4 regions of the Corticicoccus populi genome follow, and region 1 is predicted to be linked to each of the others. Evidence: riboswitches for the same ligand, from Rfam matches in the RefSeq annotation. Region 1 holds a riboswitch; each other region holds the start of a gene.
What was found. A riboswitch is a leader RNA that binds a small molecule or an ion and turns the genes downstream of it on or off. The one in region 1 is predicted to bind S-adenosylmethionine.

Region 1 (4,215 bases):
AACACTAGAAGAAAGGGGGAATCCCATTTGAATACTCATAAATCACTCCGGAAGGAAATCGACCGTATCGATGAAGAGCTTGTGAAATTATTTGAAGAAAGAATGAACATATCAGTAGAAGTGGCAAACTATAAAATAGCAAATAATATTCCGGTGTTTGATGAAATGCGTGAAAAAGAAGTGATTGAAAAAAATGTTGCACGTATTTCGGATAGTAAACTTAAAGAGTACGGTGAACAGTTCTTCAATCATCTCATGGGACTCTCCCGTCATAGGCAGCAGGAACTAATCAATGAAGAAAGACTTTCCAAAGATTAATATATAAAATAAAGCCCTCTGCATATGCAGAGGGCTTTATTTATCTGTTCTCGAGATCTGTTAAGTCATAGTAGGTATTCTGATAAGCTTCATTCAGCCAGTTGTTAAACAGCAGGTGACCGTGGCTTTTCCAGGAAAATGTCGGTGCGTAACCAGGGTCATTACCCGGGAAATAATTATAAGGCACCTGAATATCAAGACCGCGTTTCACATCACGGACATATTCACTTTTAAGCGTGTCCCGTTCATATTCCAAATGACCGAATATGAATAAGTCTCTGTCGTCCCCCGTTGTCAAAATATCAGGACCGTGTTCTGGATGTGAAGTAAGTACTGTTAAATCTTCATTGAATTTGATGTCACTCATATCCATTTTGCTGTTCCTGGACTGAGGAACGTGGTAGACATCATCAAATCCTCTTAAAAATGGATGTTCAGGTGCTTCATTACGGTAGTTGAAGATGCCGAAAAGCTTCTGCTCAAGCGGCTCTTTTTTCATCCCGTGATAATAGTGCAGGGCAGCCTGTGCCCCCCAGCATATAAAGAATCGTCTGAAGACGTGGTTCTCAGACCATGCAAAAATTTCTTCAAGTTCTTTAATATAATCCACATCATTGAATTCCAGGTGTTCCACAGGCGCACCGGTGACAATCATCCCGTCAAAATACTGATCGGAAATTTCATCAATAGTATTATAGTATTTTTGAAGATGACTGGTGGGTGTGTTTCTGCTTCTGTGTGTTTTTGTATACATAAACTCCACATCAATCTGAAGCGGTGTATTACCCAGCAGCCGCAGTAAATGAAGTTCTGTTTCCTCTTTTTTCGGCATTAAGTTCAAGATTAATATTCTAATCGGCCGGATATCCTGTGTAATGGCACGTGATGCTTCAATTGTATAAACATTTTCTTTCTGCAGGTTCTTTTTAACCGGCAGTCCTTCAATTATTTTAATAGGCATTAGATCGCATCCAATCCTTTACTGAGATCTTCAATAATATCGTCAATATGTTCGAGACCGATAGAAACACGAATCATTTCAGGTTTAATACCGCCTGCTGCCTGTTCTTCTTCGGTCATCTGCGAATGTGTTGTAGAAGCGGGATGGACTACAAGTGATTTCGCATCACCGACATTCGCAAGGAGCGAGAACAGTTCCATGGACTCAATGAAGCGGATGCCCGCGTCATAGCCGCCTTTGACGCCGAAAGTGAAAATGGATCCGGCACCTTCAGGCAGATATTTTTCTTTGAGTTCATGATAAGGGCTTGAAGTGAGACCGGCATAATCCACCCATTCGACTTTTTCGTGGCCTTTGAGGAATTCAGCTGCCTTCACCGCATTTTCAACATGGCGCTCCATGCGTAATGACAATGTTTCAATTCCCTGTGTAAGGAGAAAGGCATTGAATGGAGACAGTGCGGCTCCAGTGTCACGCAGTAATGTCGTTCTGATTTTAAAGGCGAATTCTGCAGGATGGAAAGTGTCTGCGAAAACAAGACCGTGGTAGGAATGATCCGGCTCGCTGAAGCCCGGGAACTTTCCGTTTTTCCAATTAAAGTTACCCCCGTCTACAATCACACCGCCGATGGATGTTCCATGTCCGCCGAGAAACTTCGTAGCAGAATGAACAACAACATTGGCACCGTGCTCAATCGGACGGCATAAATAAGGTGTTGCGAATGTATTGTCTACAATCAGCGGAACTTCGTTTGTACCTGCAATCTCTGCCAGAGTCTCAAGATCCTCGACATTACCTTCCGGGTTGCCGATAGTCTCAACAAATATCGCTTTTGTATTGCTCTGGACTGCATTCTTTACATCGTCCGGGTTTTTAGTGCTGACAAGTGAAACATCAATCCCGAATTTACTTAAAGTATGAGTGAACAAAGTATGTGTCCCCCCGTAAAGGCTCGTAGTCGCGATGATATGGTCTCCGCTGTTTGCGACTGCCTGTATTGCATAAGTAATTGCAGCCATGCCGGATGCGACACCGAGACCTGCTGTACCGCCTTCAAGTTCTGCAACGCGTGTTTCGAGGGCTGCAGTCGTTGGATTGGTGATACGTGTGTAGATGTTGCCCGCTTCCTTCAGAGCAAACAGGTTGGCTGCATGCTCAGTGCTGTCAAAATTATAGGAAGTCGTCTGGTAAATCGGTAGTGCACGTGAGTTCGTTGCCGGGTCAACCTCCTGTCCGGCATGAAGCTGCTTCGTTTCAAATCTGTAGTTCTCAGTCATGAACATTCCTCCTTATTTTTTATTTATATAATAAAACAGCCTCCCTGTGGAAACAGGCAGGCTATTGTTCGCTCATCTATCAGGATAACCTGCTGGAATTAGCACCTTACTTAAAAGGTTGCCGGGCGTCACGGGGCCAGTCCCTCAGCCACTCTGGATAAGTGTATATTGAATTGTAGATTATGTTACACAGTCCGTTTGTTTTTGTCAAATAAATTTAAAAATTTAGTTTTTTATTCTTTCAATAATAACGCGGGAGGTATTTAAGGCGTTACAGTCTAATGTACAGATTAATGTTTAAAGAAGTATTGACAATGACGCATCTACTGATTACGATTGCTATCAGTATATAAGATGAAGAGGTGTTGATTATGAATGCAGTGTTAGTGGCTGTAATTGTGATGATTGTATTAAGCTTATGCCGTTTAAATGTCGTACTGGCATTATTTGCAGGTGCACTGACAGGTGGTTTGATTGCCGGTATGGGTTTTCTCGATACAATTACTGTGTTTACGTCAAACATTGTCGGCGGTGCGGAAATTGCATTAAGCTATGCCTTGCTGGGAGGTTTTGCGGCACTGATTGCCTACAGTGGCATTACAGACTTTGTCGTCGATAAAATATTGAAAGTATTCAAAAAAGACAGCACCAAGAGTGCAAGAATTACAGCTAAAATAAGTGTCATTGCGGCACTGCTTATTATTTCGATGCTGAGTCAGAATTTAATTCCGGTACATATTGCATTTATTCCTATTTTAATACCGCCGCTGTTAAGTTTGTTTAACGAACTGCAGATGGACCGCCGTCTCATTGCAGTTATTCTGACTTTCGGTCTGACATTTACATATGTCATTCTGCCGTACGGGTATGGGCAGATATTTCAAAATACGATAGTCACGAGTTTTGAAAATGCGGGAGTGTCTATTGCACTGGCCGATGTGACAGCTAATATGTGGATCCCATCCCTCGGATTTATAGTTGGATTGATTCTTGCAGTTATTTTTTACAGTAAACCGAGACAGTACAGGACGAAACGAATTACTCTTGCAAAGCCAAAAGAGGTGAATATTAAAATAGCGATGATAGCTGTTATTGCCATCATTGCAACATTTACTGTTCAGCTTCTTACTGAATCAATGATTTTTGGTGCAATCGCAGGGATATTAGTCTTTTTCTTTTCATTTCAGTTTAAGTGGTCAAAACTTGATGATGAATTGATCAAAGGTATTCAGCTCATGGCATATATTGGTATGGTAATGCTTGCGGCGAATGGTTTTGCAGGCGTTATTACAGAATCCGGCCATGTTGAACCGCTGGTAACGAACGTAGCCGGTTTTTTAGGGGACAATAAAGCACTAATAGCGATGTCAATGTTGGTAGTTGGTCTGCTGGTCACTCTCGGAATCGGGTCTTCATTCGCTACAATACCGATTATCGGAGCAATTTTTATCCCGCTTGGTATTGAACTTGGACTGTCACTTCCTGCAGTGATTGCTTTGATTGGAACGGCAGGTGCACTCGGAGATGCTGGCTCCCCGGCGTCTGACTCGACACTCGGGCCGACTGCAGGACTGAATGTAGATAACCAGCACGATCATATTTGGGATACATGCGTACCGACATTTATCTTTTTAAATATTCCGGTGGTTATTACAGGGT
Region 2 (4,215 bases), on a different contig from region 1:
GGATAATTTGTTATCGAGCAGCGTAGTATCGTTATAATATTTTTCATTCAGCGTGGAAATTTCTTTTTTATAACCAAGACGCTCTTCTTCATGCTGTGACTCGTAATTTTCAACCAGTTCCTTCTTTTCTTTATCATATGATTCCTGAAGTGTGTTCACTTCTTTACGGTGTTTGAAGAAATAGACTAAGAACCAAATCAAAATAATTAAAAGTACAGCAGCAACAATGATAAATATCGGCTCTGTAAAAATATCTGTATTCATATTCATATTTATTCTCCTTTTCCTCGAATTGCTTAATTTATTATATCAAAAGAACGGATTTGAAACGATTAAAAACAAGTCTCCATCTTAAGTTTATGTTTTATCTTTAACTAAATGGGTATAATTACTCAATCATTTTTAAAATGAGGATCAATACATTCCATTCAATAATATCCTTTTAAAGGATACAAGGAGGCTTTACTGTGAAACTTAAAAAATATTTACTTACAGGCGGATTACTCTCCGTTCTTGTTCTCGGTGCATGCGGCAATGACGATTCAGATGACATGGATGACAGTGATATGGACGACAATGACATGGAAGATCATGAGAATCACGATGATATGGATGATAATGAAGACGAAGATTAACCTGTTGAACTGAAAAAACCGGAGTTCTGCAGTCCCCTGAAGTGAGATTTATTTCTCGTTTCAGGGGGCTGCAAAAAGCATCCGGGTTTTTTTATTTGGAAAGTGAACCGATAAGTGCATCCACCTGATCCACCGCTTCCCATGGAAGATTCAAATCTTCACGTCCAAAATGGCCGTAGCTTGCGGTGTTTTTATAAATCGGTCTTCTTAAATCAAGCATCTCAATGATTCCGTCCGGTGATAAGTTGAACAGCTCACGGATGGCCTCAACGATTTGAGCTTCACTATATTTTGAAGTCCCGAAAGTATCTACTGAAATCGATACAGGCTGTGACACGCCGATGGCATATGCCAGCTGGATTTCACATTTTGATGCGATTTTACTTGCCACAATATTTTTAGCGATATAGCGTGCTGCATATGCTGCAGAACGGTCGACCTTTGTCGGATCCTTACCACTGAATGCACCGCCGCCGTGACGCGCATAACCACCGTAAGTATCTACGATAATTTTACGGCCTGTCAGCCCTGCATCACCCTGTGGTCCGCCGATAACAAAGCGCCCTGTCGGGTTGATGAAGTATTTTGTATCTTCATCAAGCAGTTCCTCAGGGACAACATAACGAATCACATACTCAAGAAGATCATCATAAATCTGTTCCGGTGAAATATCTTCATGATGCTGTGTAGAAATGACAATCGTATCAATTCGTTTCACAACATTATTTTCATCATATTCAACCGTCACCTGTGTTTTACCATCCGGGCGCAGGTAATCAAGCAGCCCTGTTTTTCTTGCTTCCGTTAAACGCTTTGATAATTTATGGGATAAAGAGATTGGAAGCGGCATTAATTCCTCTGTTTCATCACAAGCGAAGCCGAACATTAAGCCCTGGTCGCCGGCACCTGTAGACACATCTTCCGTACTTCTCGTTTCAATCGCATTGTTCACACCTTGTGCAATATCCTGTGACTGTTCATCGATACCTGTTAATACAGACATTGTTTTATAGTCATAACCGTACTTTGCATCAACATAGCCAATATCTTCAACTGTCTTTCTTACGATTTTAGGAATATCCACATACGTTTTTGTACTAATCTCACCCACGATTAATGCGAGACCCGTATTCACTACCGTTTCACAGGCAACTCTTGCATGTGCATCTCCTTCAATAATTTCATCTAAAATTGCATCAGATATTTGATCGGCAATCTTATCTGGATGTCCCTCCGTCACTGACTCGGAAGTAAATAAATTGCGCTCTGCCATAAATAAGCTCCTTTAAAAGTATATTAGCTATCTCCTAACGACAAAAATAAAACCTTTTCTCATCAAAAAGAGAAAAGGCTCCGCTCTTCCCCTTATCGCTCAGAATACTCTGCATCCTTTAGCACCTTTCTTCACAAAAACTAATAAAGAGGTTGCTGGGCTTCATAGGGTATGTTCCCTCCACCGACTCTTGATAAGAGATAACTTATTTAATAATATACTAGATTCACAAAACCAAATCAAGACCAAGCATGTGGTTTTCATGATTCATATTATTTAATCCTAGCAGTTTACTAGATTTTATTTGTATAGTCGCTGTTCTTAAAGTAAAAGTCATTAATTTTCGAGAAAGCTATTTGAATCACTGAATTCTCTGTCGTCCTTTGTTGTTATGACAGGATACCTTAATTTAAATTTCTATCTAGCCTTTTATACCTAAGAAACAGATGATTATTCTTATCAGAAGCTTTATCCAGGATTTTATAATGATTCTCCCCGTAGAAACGATGTAATTCTTCCACATCATCATGTTCAAGTATTACTACTCTTAAAGCTATCGTCTCGAAAATTTGATTACATAAATTCTCTGCTTCATTTAATAAGAGCATCCCTTTGATGTTAACACTTGCATTGGTATTCTTACCGAGTTGAGCAATTAATATTCCTGACAACCCATCACTTTGTTTTGAACCGGTAAGTTTTTTCCTCTCATTTGCAGAGACTTCACTATTAAAAGAAATTGTTTTGTGGGATAACGTAAAATATCCTAATATCTCATTCAACTTCTCCTCGTCTCTCACTAAAAAAGTTCTGGACTGACTCGCAACACAACTGCTATAAGCTTTTTCCAATAAAAAATACTCAACATCTTCATTAAAATCACATTTAAAATTTTCAACTAAAGTGTGAAACTCTTCTTTAGTCAGACCATCCTGTATTAATGCTTCGAGAGATTCTATAATCAGATTCACTTATTATGCTTACCCCTTCTGATTGAATCAATTAACGTTTTTCGTTGTTTTGAAGTTGCCATTTTTACAGATGATTTTTTCACAGCGTACGCTTCACTTTCTGCAATTTGCCTAGCTTCATATTCATTGATCGTAATCTTTCTGGTGATTGTAGATGTAGCCATTGGCGGCATCTCCTTTCCATTTAAATAGTAAATTTATTATATAACATTTTACATTCTAAATAAAGGACGCAGATTGAAGCCATCCTAATAAATGAGACATTCGTATAATAAATTTTTCATATAATCAAGTATTTCCAGCAGTTTTAGAAAATCACTTGACCACACCGGTCACTAGAACTATAATGAAGTTGACCATAGTGGTCAAAGAAGTGAGGATGATTGAAATGTATAAAAATTTTAATAAAGTAGATGATAATAAAAAAACTGAAATTATTAATGTGTCACTAAAAGAATTCAGTGAAAATGGTTATGAATCTGCATCAACCAACGTTATTACAAAAGCAGCCAATATTTCAAAAGGCTCATTGTTCAATTATTTCGGCAGTAAAAAAGGATTGTACATTTTCCTGCTTGATTACAGTATCGAAGTTGTTGAGCAGTTTTACAATCAAATTGACAAGTCAGAGCCTGATTTGTTTAAACGTCTTGAAAATATCGGTGTAGAGAAATTAAAAACTCAAAAACAGTTTCCCTATGCCTTTGATTTTCTGACCAATTCTATAAGTGAAGAATCAGCCGAGGTCAAAAATATAATTAATGACAAAATCAATGATACTTATATCCGCGGTTTAAACAGCCTGTACGATGATATTGATTATTCATTGTTTAAAAAAGAGATTGATGTTCAAAAAGCAATCGAAATTTTAACATGGACGATGTTCGGTTTTGCTGATAAATATATGCCGCAGATAGAATCTTTTGAATCTGTTACTGATTTCGGAGGTGCCCTTTTAAACGATTGGCAGGAATACGCAGAAATATTAAAGTACAGTTTTTATAAATAAAACACTCATATTATTTGAAAGGAAGTCATTATGATGAACGAAATGGTTAAAATTGAAGGCTTACAAAAAAAGTTCGGTAAATTCCAGGCGTTAAGTGATGTCACCTTTTCAGTTTATCCCGGTGAGGTGGTCGGTTTTATCGGTCCCAACGGTTCCGGAAAATCAACAACAATCAGAATTTTACTCGGTATTATAAAAAAGAACGGCGGAGACGCACAAATATTCGGTAAAGATGTGTGGAAAGACAGCCTTGAAATTCATAAGCGGATTTCCTATGTTCCGGGGGATGTTGCCTTATGGGGTAATTTATCCGGCGGTGAGATTATT
Region 3 (4,215 bases), on a different contig from region 1:
ATAATCATTGGAATAAACCGCCATCGGCTCAATATGAACATTTCCTGCGCTGACCAAATCATAACCGTGGGATTCAATTTCTCCATCCAGGTAAGGCACATGTTGGAAGTAGTTTGCATCCACTTCCTCATCGGCAAGCAGTCTGTTCGGTGTTGTATAATCATTGACAATATTCACTTCAAGATTAATGCCTTCATCCTCAAGAATTGACGCCGCTTCTTCAAGAATCTCTGCATGCGGTGCAGGTGACGCTGCAACAACAAGCTCTGAATCTTCACCGCTGTCTGCTTCTGATTCCGCTGAATCATCAGAACCATTGCCGCAGGCTGCGAGAACTAAAACCAAAACTGATAATGATAAAAAAGATAAAAACTTTTTCATAAAAATAAACCCTTCTTTCCATATAATATATTTATATAATGACTACCGCTTATCCACAGTTTTCGCCAGCAGATCGCCGACAACCTGAATGATGAATACGATAATCAAAATTACTACTGTAGCAACAAGTGTGACATCACTCTGGCTGCGGGTGAAACCAACCATATATGCGAGGTTGCCGAGACCTCCGGCACCAATAACACCGGCAATCGCTGTTGAACCGACCAGCATAATTGCAGTCACTGTAATCCCGGAAATCAGTGCCGGCAGTGACTCCGGAAGCAGTACTTTCCAAATGATTTCCCATGTGCTTGCACCCATCGATTCCGCTGCTTCAATCACACCTTTATCAATTTCCTTAAGGCCAATCTCAACCAGTCTCGCATAGAAAGGCGACGCGCCGATAATCAGTGCCGGCAGTGCACCTTCAACTCCCATTATCGTCCCCATCACCGCTTTAGTCAGCGGAATTAACAGGATGATTAAAATGATAAACGGAATTGCTCTGAACAAGTTGACTATAAACGCTGTGGCACCGTACAACGGCGCACTCAATGTATGCTCACTTTTATTTGAAAGATATAAAATAATACCCAGAATAATTCCGAACAATGCGGTAAAGACTGTTGCGATACCTGTCATATACAGTGTGTCGAGTGTCGCCTCCCACACCACATCCCATCTGACATTTTCAAATGAAAACATTTCAATGAGGTCTTCTCTAAATTCATTCATGTTCTTCCACCTCAACTGTTACCCCTTCAGCACCTAAAGACTCACTTAATGATTTCAGCACTTTATCATCAATATCAAGTGCCACATAAAGGTGTCCGTAGGATTCATTGTTTGTATTTTTAATATTTCCGGATAAAATATTCAAATCCAGGTCGTAGGATTTAATGACTTGTGAGACCACCGGTGTTTTCGATTTAGTTCCCACAAAACCAAGCTTCAAGATTTTAGAATCTGGAAATACCTCTCTCACTTCATCAATTGCGAGTGCAGTCTCTTCATCATTGATGTCATCTTTGACGAACCGTTCTGTCACCGGGTGCCCAGGATTTTGAAAGAGCCTGAGAACAGGACCTGTTTCAACGACTCTGCCTTTTTCCATTACAGCCGCCTGGTCACATATTTTCCGGATAACATGCATTTCATGTGTAATCAATACAATGGTCAGCTGCAGCTCTTTCCGGATTCTCTCAAGCAGTTGAAGTACTTCATCTGTTGTCTCCGGATCCAGTGCACTGGTCGCTTCATCACAAAGCAGTACTTCCGGGTCGTTCGCGAGTGCACGTGCGATACCGACTCTCTGCTTCTGGCCGCCGGAAAGTTCACTCGGATAATTTTTCTCACGCCCGGAAAGACCGACAAGTTCGATTAACTCCTGTGCGCGGCGGCGGCGTTCACTTCTCGGGACCCCTGCAATCTCAAGCGGGAAACTGATATTTTCCTCGACTGTACGGGACCACAGTAAATTAAAATGCTGGAAAATCATTGAGACTTTCTGCCGTTTTTTCCTGAGGGCCTTTTTCGATAGTTGATTGATGGTGTCACCGTCAATCACAATATCACCGGAAGTCGGCACTTCAAGGCCGTTCAATAAACGAATCAGCGTCGATTTCCCTGCACCGGAATAGCCGATGATACCAAATATTTCACCTTTTTTAATCGTTAAAGAAACGTCATCAACTGCTGTAATATTGATATTTTTAGTACTGAAAATCTTACCGGCATTTTTAACATCTATCATATGTCTTCATCCAAACTATATAAATTTAACAATAAAAGCCTACTCATTTACTATGAAATGAGCAGGCTTTTATTTACGCCCCTCATCTTCGAATGTAAAATTCAGTGAATTGGCACCTTGTCTTTCTGACGGTTGCCGTGGCTTCAACGGGCACTTCCCTCCACCACTCTCGATAAGAGTTCCTTCTATTGAATTGTCATTATATTATCATCACCGAGTAATATAGTCAACATTATTTTTGTAATATTTCCACCAGCTTTGTGACTGATTCGAATGCATAGACGGAACGAATCAATTCTCCCCGCTCGAACACGAGAAGTGCCGGTGCTGATTGAACATGAAATTCATTGATAAACGCCTCATGATAATTCAAATCAACCGGTGTATATTCAAATCCGACCACTTCTTTCGCAACATTCAGCATCCGTTCTGCAATCTGACAGTTTGCACAAATCGGTGCATATCCGAATACTATCACTCTGTCTTCAGATTGTATAAGATTGTATAAGTCCCTGGTATCCAACTCTTGCTTCATCATAATACTTACCTCTCAAAAATCCGGGTTTCACTTGAAACCCCTGACGGTGCAGTACACCTGCCAGATAATCCTTTGGACATCTTGCCACTGCACCGAATTTCGGATCAATATAAATATGTTTACTTTCACTTAAATGCTTTTTAAACCACTGACGTATTTTCTGTCCCTCTTTATCTGCATCAGACAATATATAAATATCAGATACTGCAATCTGATCCAGTATATTATCAAGCTTTGACACACCCATTGTACCAAAAGTACAGATGATTTGAACAGGTTCTGCTATGACACTCTCCACGCGGCATTTGTCACTCTTACCTTCAACAATAATTACTTTTTCAGAAAGATACATATTTATCCCTCCAGTCATTATATAAAGAAAACCCCGGACATCCGCCCGGAGTTGATATATTACGCACCCGTCATTTCATCGTATGCGTCTGCATCCATAAGACCGTCAAGCTGTGATTCATTTGTCAGTTCAACTTTAATCATCCATGCGCCTTCATAAGGTGATTCATTAACAAGTTCAGGGCTGTCTTCCAATTCTTCATTCACTTCAATGATTTTACCATCAACCGGTGCATAAAGTTCAGATACTGTTTTCACAGATTCAACACTGCCGAAAGATTCTCCCTGTGTTACGTTATCATCTGTTTCAGGAAGCTCAACAAATACGATATCCCCGAGTTCAGATTGTGCGAATTCAGTGATACCGATTGTTGCGGTATTCCCTTCAACTTTCACCCATTCATGGTCTTCTGAGTATTTAAATTCTTTTGGTGCTGCCACGATTAAAACCTCCCCGTATATTATATACACATCTATAATGACACAAATTTAAACATTTTAGCAAGATATTTTGATCAGCGGACTGCCGCTTCGTATGCTTCTTCCTTGAAACCTAAAACTACAGTATCATCAGTAACAAGAAGCGGTCTTTTAATCAGCATGCCGTCGCTTGAAAGAAGCTCGAGTTTCTCATCAAGTGTCATATCGTCGAGTGTTTCTTTTAACCCGAGATCTTTAAATTTTTTACCGCGTTTATTGAAAAAGTCATCCACTGAGTAGTCCGACTGCTCAATGATTCCTTTCAGCGTATCTGCACCTGGGGGATTTTTCACCATGTCATGTGCTGTAAAGTCTATACCACTGCCGCTCAAATATTTTTTCCCTTTCCGGCATGTCGTACATTGTGGATATTCATAAAGTGTAATCATGATTTACCTCCGTGTGTTTAGTTACTTTAATTATACATGACTGATACATTCATACGAAGTATTTTTCAAAAATGCATGCAGATTTATTTTAGAACGGATTGATGGTAGACTGATATCATATAATATACTGGAGGTCAGGATTTATGGAACCTATTAAAACATATGAAGATTTTACAGAAAAAATAAACGGCAGTGACAAAATCGTCGTTAAATTCTTTGCAGACTGGTGCCCGGATTGTACACGCATGAACATGTTTATCCCGCCGATCTTGGAAGAATTTAATTATGTCAACTGGTACGAAATTAACCGTGATGAAGTTGAA
Region 4 (4,215 bases), 120 kb from region 1:
ATCATGCCTGTTAGGCACAAGTAAATCTCTATGATTTAATCCGGCTGTTTTTAATTTCACGCGTATTTCACCTTTACTGACCTCAGGCTTTTCCACTGAACCGTACTGCACACCTGCCAAACCTTTTTCACCTTCATGAAACACTGCCTTCATAATGATATATCTCCTTTAAACTCAAGTATTTTTGTATAACTCGAACGTATATCTATTCCTCTAATCATAGAATTTAAAACCTTATCCTAAAAAAACCAGCCCGGTCACTGCCGGCCTGGTTCGTTCATTATAAAAGTTCATTTGAAAGTTCGATAATATATTTTAATTTATTCCACTGATCCGCTTCTGTCAGCTCGTTACCGTGATGCGTTGAGGAAAAACCACACTGCGGACTGAAACAGATCTGTTCTTTCGGAAGAATTTCCAATGCCTCTTTCAGACGTGCTTTAATCTCTTCTTTATCTTCAAGTTCACCATGCTTTGATGTAAATACACCAAGGACGACTTTCGGCGCATGACCTTCTGTCGGTATTTCTCTTAATGGTTCAAAGTCGCCTGAACGGTCATCATCATACTCAAGGAAAAATCCGTCCACTTTTTCTTTCGCAAACAATACCGGGGCAATGTGTGCATAACTGCCTTCATATCTCCATCTGGAACGGTAATTCCCGCGGCATAAGTGTGTTGTGACCACCATATCATCCGGCTTATCTTCAAGCGCGCCGTTAACCACTTTTAATGCGAGCTCAATCAATGCCTGTCTGTCGAGGTCAGTATCTAAAAATGAAATATCCTCACTGTTTAATGATGCGATATATACATCATCAAGCTGCAGGTAGCGGCAGCCGGCATCATAAAATGCCTGAACCGCATCTTTATAAGTCTGAATAACATCTTCTGCATACTCAAATATATCAGGGTAAATTTCTTTATTTCTAATACCGGACATAAAGAACTGGTTCGGACTTGGAATCGTCTGTTTCGCAACCGCACGGTCGCCGACAATATCCCTGAAAAGAATGAAATCTTTTACATGCGGATGATCCGGGTTAAATTTAAGTTTCCCCGTATTCTTTACATGGTAAGCTTCCGTCTTCATTCCTTTAAAGGAATAGCCTTCCTCAGGAATATAGCCTTCCGCACCACCGATGTGCTCCATGAAATCAATGTGCCAGAAACGGCGTCTGAACTCACCGTCTGTCACTGCCCGGAGACCGATTTCAATCTGTTTGTCTACAACCTTTTGAATCTCTTTCGTCTCAATATCGTATAATTCTTCGTCTGAGAGATTCCCTTCGGCATTATCTTTACGCGCCTGATGGATACGTTCCGGACGCAGTAAACTGCCGACATGATCCGCTTTAAATGGTCCTGTAAATACTGTATTCGTCAAAATAGTCCCTCTTTCAATCTATGTTTATTTTTATAAAAGCGTTTCTGATAACTCAACGATGTATCTTAATTTATTCCACTGTGCTTCTTCAGTTAAAATATTCCCGTGGTGAGTAGATGCGAACCCGCACTGCGGACTTAAAGAAATCTGCTCTTTCGGAATAAATTCCGCTGCTTCTTCAATACGCGCTTTAATTTCTTCTTTGTCTTCCAGTTCACCATGCTTTGATGTGAACAGTCCGAGCACGACCTGTGGGCCGCCGTCAGGAATTTCTTTCAGCGGTTTAAAATCACCTGAACGATCATCATCATACTCGAGGAAGAAGCCGTCCACTTTCTCTTTCGCAAACAATACCGGGGCAATTTTCGCATAACTGCCTTCAAATGCCCATTTTGAACGATAGTTCCCGCGGCATAAATGCGTCGTAATCACTAAATCATCCGGCTTTACTTCAAGCACACCGTTAATGACGCGCAGTGCCAGTTCAATTAACTCATCAACACTGTAATCTGTGTCGTTAAACGGAATTTCATCCGCATTCAACCCTGCGATATATACATCGTCAAACTGTAAATACCTGCAGCCGGCATCATAAAATGCAGTAACTGCATCCTGATATGCTTTAACAATGTCGTCGGCATAATCCTCAACATCCGGATAAATATCATAGTTTCTGATCCCAGCGTTAAACAGCTGGTTCGGACTCGGAATCGTCTGTTTCGCAACAGCCCGTCCACCGACAATTTCATTAAAAAGTTTAAAGTCACGGACGTGTGGGTGATTTTTATCAAAACCGATTTTCCCTATATTTCTGACGTTGTATCGCTCTGTTTCTTCACCGACGAATAAATAACCCTGATCCGGCACATATCCTTCAATACCTGTAATGTGCTCTAAAAAGTCAGTATGCCAGAAGCGGCGTCTGAATTCACCGTCAGTCACTGCTTTTAAGCCGACTTCAATCTGCTTATCAACAATCTTCTTAATCTCTTCCGTCTCAATTTCATATAATTCATCCGCCGAAATTTTTCCTTCCGACTTATCCTTACGTGCCTGATGAATCCGTTCCGGCCGTAAAAGACTGCCGACATGATCCGCCTTAAATGGTCCATTCACTCCTGCTGCCATTGAAACCCCACCTTTTTGATTTAATAAATAAACCCCTCCTATCTCAAAGATAGAAAGGGCTTATTTCAACCGTCTCATCTTTAAGCTCATATAAGCTCCATGGAATTAGCACAGTACCTAATGGTCCGCTGCTGAGGTATCGACAGGCCAGTCCCTCCACCTCTCTGGATAAGAATCAGATTTATTTGATTAGTGAGAATGTTAAACTATATCTAATTTTCTGTCAATAAGTAAAGTATCAAAATGCTTCAGCCGGTCCTCTTGTTTATACTCTGAATGATCTATCCGGATGAATCAATGGCGGCATATTAGAAACATGTCCGTTCAATTTTGAATTGGTCGTTGGAATGATTGACTAGTATATCAAAATGCACGCTTTCAGGGTGCATGAATAATTCATATTGTATTCTTCTCTCTTCGTGGGACTGATATAATGCCTCTGTTTTACGGCCGCGGTCGTTAATATCTCTGTCGAGCCTTCTGTTCAATTCCGTCTCTCCATCAGTATAAATATAAACCGAGCAGTCAAAAAGTGCCGGATCAAGAAAAGCAATTGACATTCCTTCCACAACAGTGACGCTGTATCCCGCAGACATTACTTCTTCAGGCATCCACTCTTTATGAATAGTCAGTACATCACGACCGCCTTTAATACTTTTCAAATCACGTTCCAGTCCAGATAATTCATGGGCGGAAGGCATACATGCCGTCGGTTTAAAACGATGGATTTGACCATTATATTCATATACCGCTTCCAGATGTTTTCTATACGTGCCGTGAATAATATACGGGTCTGTATTCAAATAATTGTATGTCCCCGGTTCCAAAGCACTGCATAATCTTTCAGCAAACATTGTCTTACCTGCTGCACCGTGCCCGGATATACCGATAATCAGATGCTTTTCCTTTGAAACTTCTATGAATCGAATCATATTTTCTACCAATTTTTTCATTAATATTTCCTCCTGTTCAGCTGAATATCTCGTTGTTATCATAGTTAAAATAAATTCATCGCCAGATAAATCACAACTGTCACTGTAATACTGCTGAGAAGTGTTGAATACAGTACAGTCTGTGCATGAAGTTCCGGCTCTACATCATATTCCAGGGCAAGGGTCGCAGTATTTCTAGATGTTGGGAATGCACTTGCGATTAACAGAGACTGTGCAATCACACCATCTATTCCTAAGAGATAGATTAATCCCAGTGCCACCGCCGGGCTCAAAATGAGTCTGCCGACTAATGCCCATCCGATGACTTTGTGGAATGTTTTCACTTCAATACTTTCAAGCTGCATTCCGAGCAGTATTAATGCCAGTGCTGCAAAGCCGCCGGCAAGCTGTTCAATCGGCACCAGTGCGAAGTTTGGAATAGGTATATCCACTATTTTGAAGAGAGCCGCAATCCATAATGCATGAATAATCGGCAGTTTCAAAAGATCTCTTAAGATATCAATGATAGATTTGGATACAGAAATCAAATTGTAGAGACCGTATGTATAAGTTAGTAGATTCTGAATCACCAGCACAATAATTTGGACCGATACACCAAGCGGGTGTGCACTGAAAACAAGCTGACTGACCGGCAGCCCGTAATTGCCGGAGTTCATTAAAGAAATACTGTTTTTCAACACTGTCTGTTCATCTCTTTTTAAATTTAGTATTTTGGAAAACACATTGCCGGTAATAATCAGTATTGAC

Region 2: another riboswitch for S-adenosylmethionine. It lies ahead of metK (methionine adenosyltransferase); the one in region 1 lies ahead of ACFSX4_RS10475 (O-acetylhomoserine aminocarboxypropyltransferase/cysteine synthase family protein).
Region 3: another riboswitch for S-adenosylmethionine. It lies ahead of ACFSX4_RS06845 (methionine ABC transporter ATP-binding protein); the one in region 1 lies ahead of ACFSX4_RS10475 (O-acetylhomoserine aminocarboxypropyltransferase/cysteine synthase family protein).
Region 4: another riboswitch for S-adenosylmethionine. It lies ahead of ACFSX4_RS09745 (5-methyltetrahydropteroyltriglutamate--homocysteine S-methyltransferase); the one in region 1 lies ahead of ACFSX4_RS10475 (O-acetylhomoserine aminocarboxypropyltransferase/cysteine synthase family protein).

What each region holds. Positions count from the first base shown of each region.
Region 1 covers NZ_JBHUOQ010000004.1:145,957-150,171, reverse strand. The annotation lists gene aroF (3-deoxy-7-phosphoheptulonate synthase) at 1-8, shown strand, start outside; gene ACFSX4_RS10485 (chorismate mutase) at 28-318, shown strand; gene ACFSX4_RS10480 (homoserine O-succinyltransferase) at 359-1,279, opposite strand; gene ACFSX4_RS10475 (O-acetylhomoserine aminocarboxypropyltransferase/cysteine synthase family protein) at 1,279-2,556, opposite strand; SAM riboswitch class I at 2,626-2,720, opposite strand; gene ACFSX4_RS10470 (Na+/H+ antiporter family protein) at 2,928-4,215, shown strand, end outside.
Region 2 covers NZ_JBHUOQ010000001.1:93,447-97,661, reverse strand. The annotation lists gene ACFSX4_RS00635 (nuclease-related domain-containing protein) at 1-270, opposite strand, end outside; gene ACFSX4_RS00630 (hypothetical protein) at 468-635, shown strand; gene metK (methionine adenosyltransferase) at 727-1,908, opposite strand; SAM riboswitch class I at 1,998-2,108, opposite strand; gene ACFSX4_RS00620 (hypothetical protein) at 2,313-2,879, opposite strand; gene ACFSX4_RS00615 (hypothetical protein) at 2,876-3,043, opposite strand; gene ACFSX4_RS00610 (TetR/AcrR family transcriptional regulator) at 3,268-3,888, shown strand; gene ACFSX4_RS00605 (ABC transporter ATP-binding protein) at 3,922-4,215, shown strand, end outside.
Region 3 covers NZ_JBHUOQ010000001.1:1,372,690-1,376,904, forward strand. The annotation lists gene ACFSX4_RS06835 (MetQ/NlpA family ABC transporter substrate-binding protein) at 1-381, opposite strand, end outside; gene ACFSX4_RS06840 (methionine ABC transporter permease) at 424-1,116, opposite strand; gene ACFSX4_RS06845 (methionine ABC transporter ATP-binding protein) at 1,109-2,134, opposite strand; SAM riboswitch class I at 2,214-2,313, opposite strand; gene ACFSX4_RS06850 (thioredoxin family protein) at 2,367-2,672, opposite strand; gene ACFSX4_RS06855 (toprim domain-containing protein) at 2,620-3,024, opposite strand; gene gcvH (glycine cleavage system protein GcvH) at 3,084-3,464, opposite strand; gene ACFSX4_RS06865 (Spx/MgsR family RNA polymerase-binding regulatory protein) at 3,539-3,892, opposite strand; gene ACFSX4_RS06870 (thioredoxin family protein) at 4,036-4,215, shown strand, end outside.
Region 4 covers NZ_JBHUOQ010000004.1:21,274-25,488, forward strand. The annotation lists gene ACFSX4_RS09735 (zinc-binding dehydrogenase) at 1-153, opposite strand, end outside; gene ACFSX4_RS09740 (5-methyltetrahydropteroyltriglutamate--homocysteine S-methyltransferase) at 281-1,387, opposite strand; gene ACFSX4_RS09745 (5-methyltetrahydropteroyltriglutamate--homocysteine S-methyltransferase) at 1,418-2,515, opposite strand; SAM riboswitch class I at 2,587-2,690, opposite strand; gene ACFSX4_RS09750 (phosphoribulokinase) at 2,824-3,468, opposite strand; gene ACFSX4_RS09755 (AEC family transporter) at 3,513-4,215, opposite strand, start outside.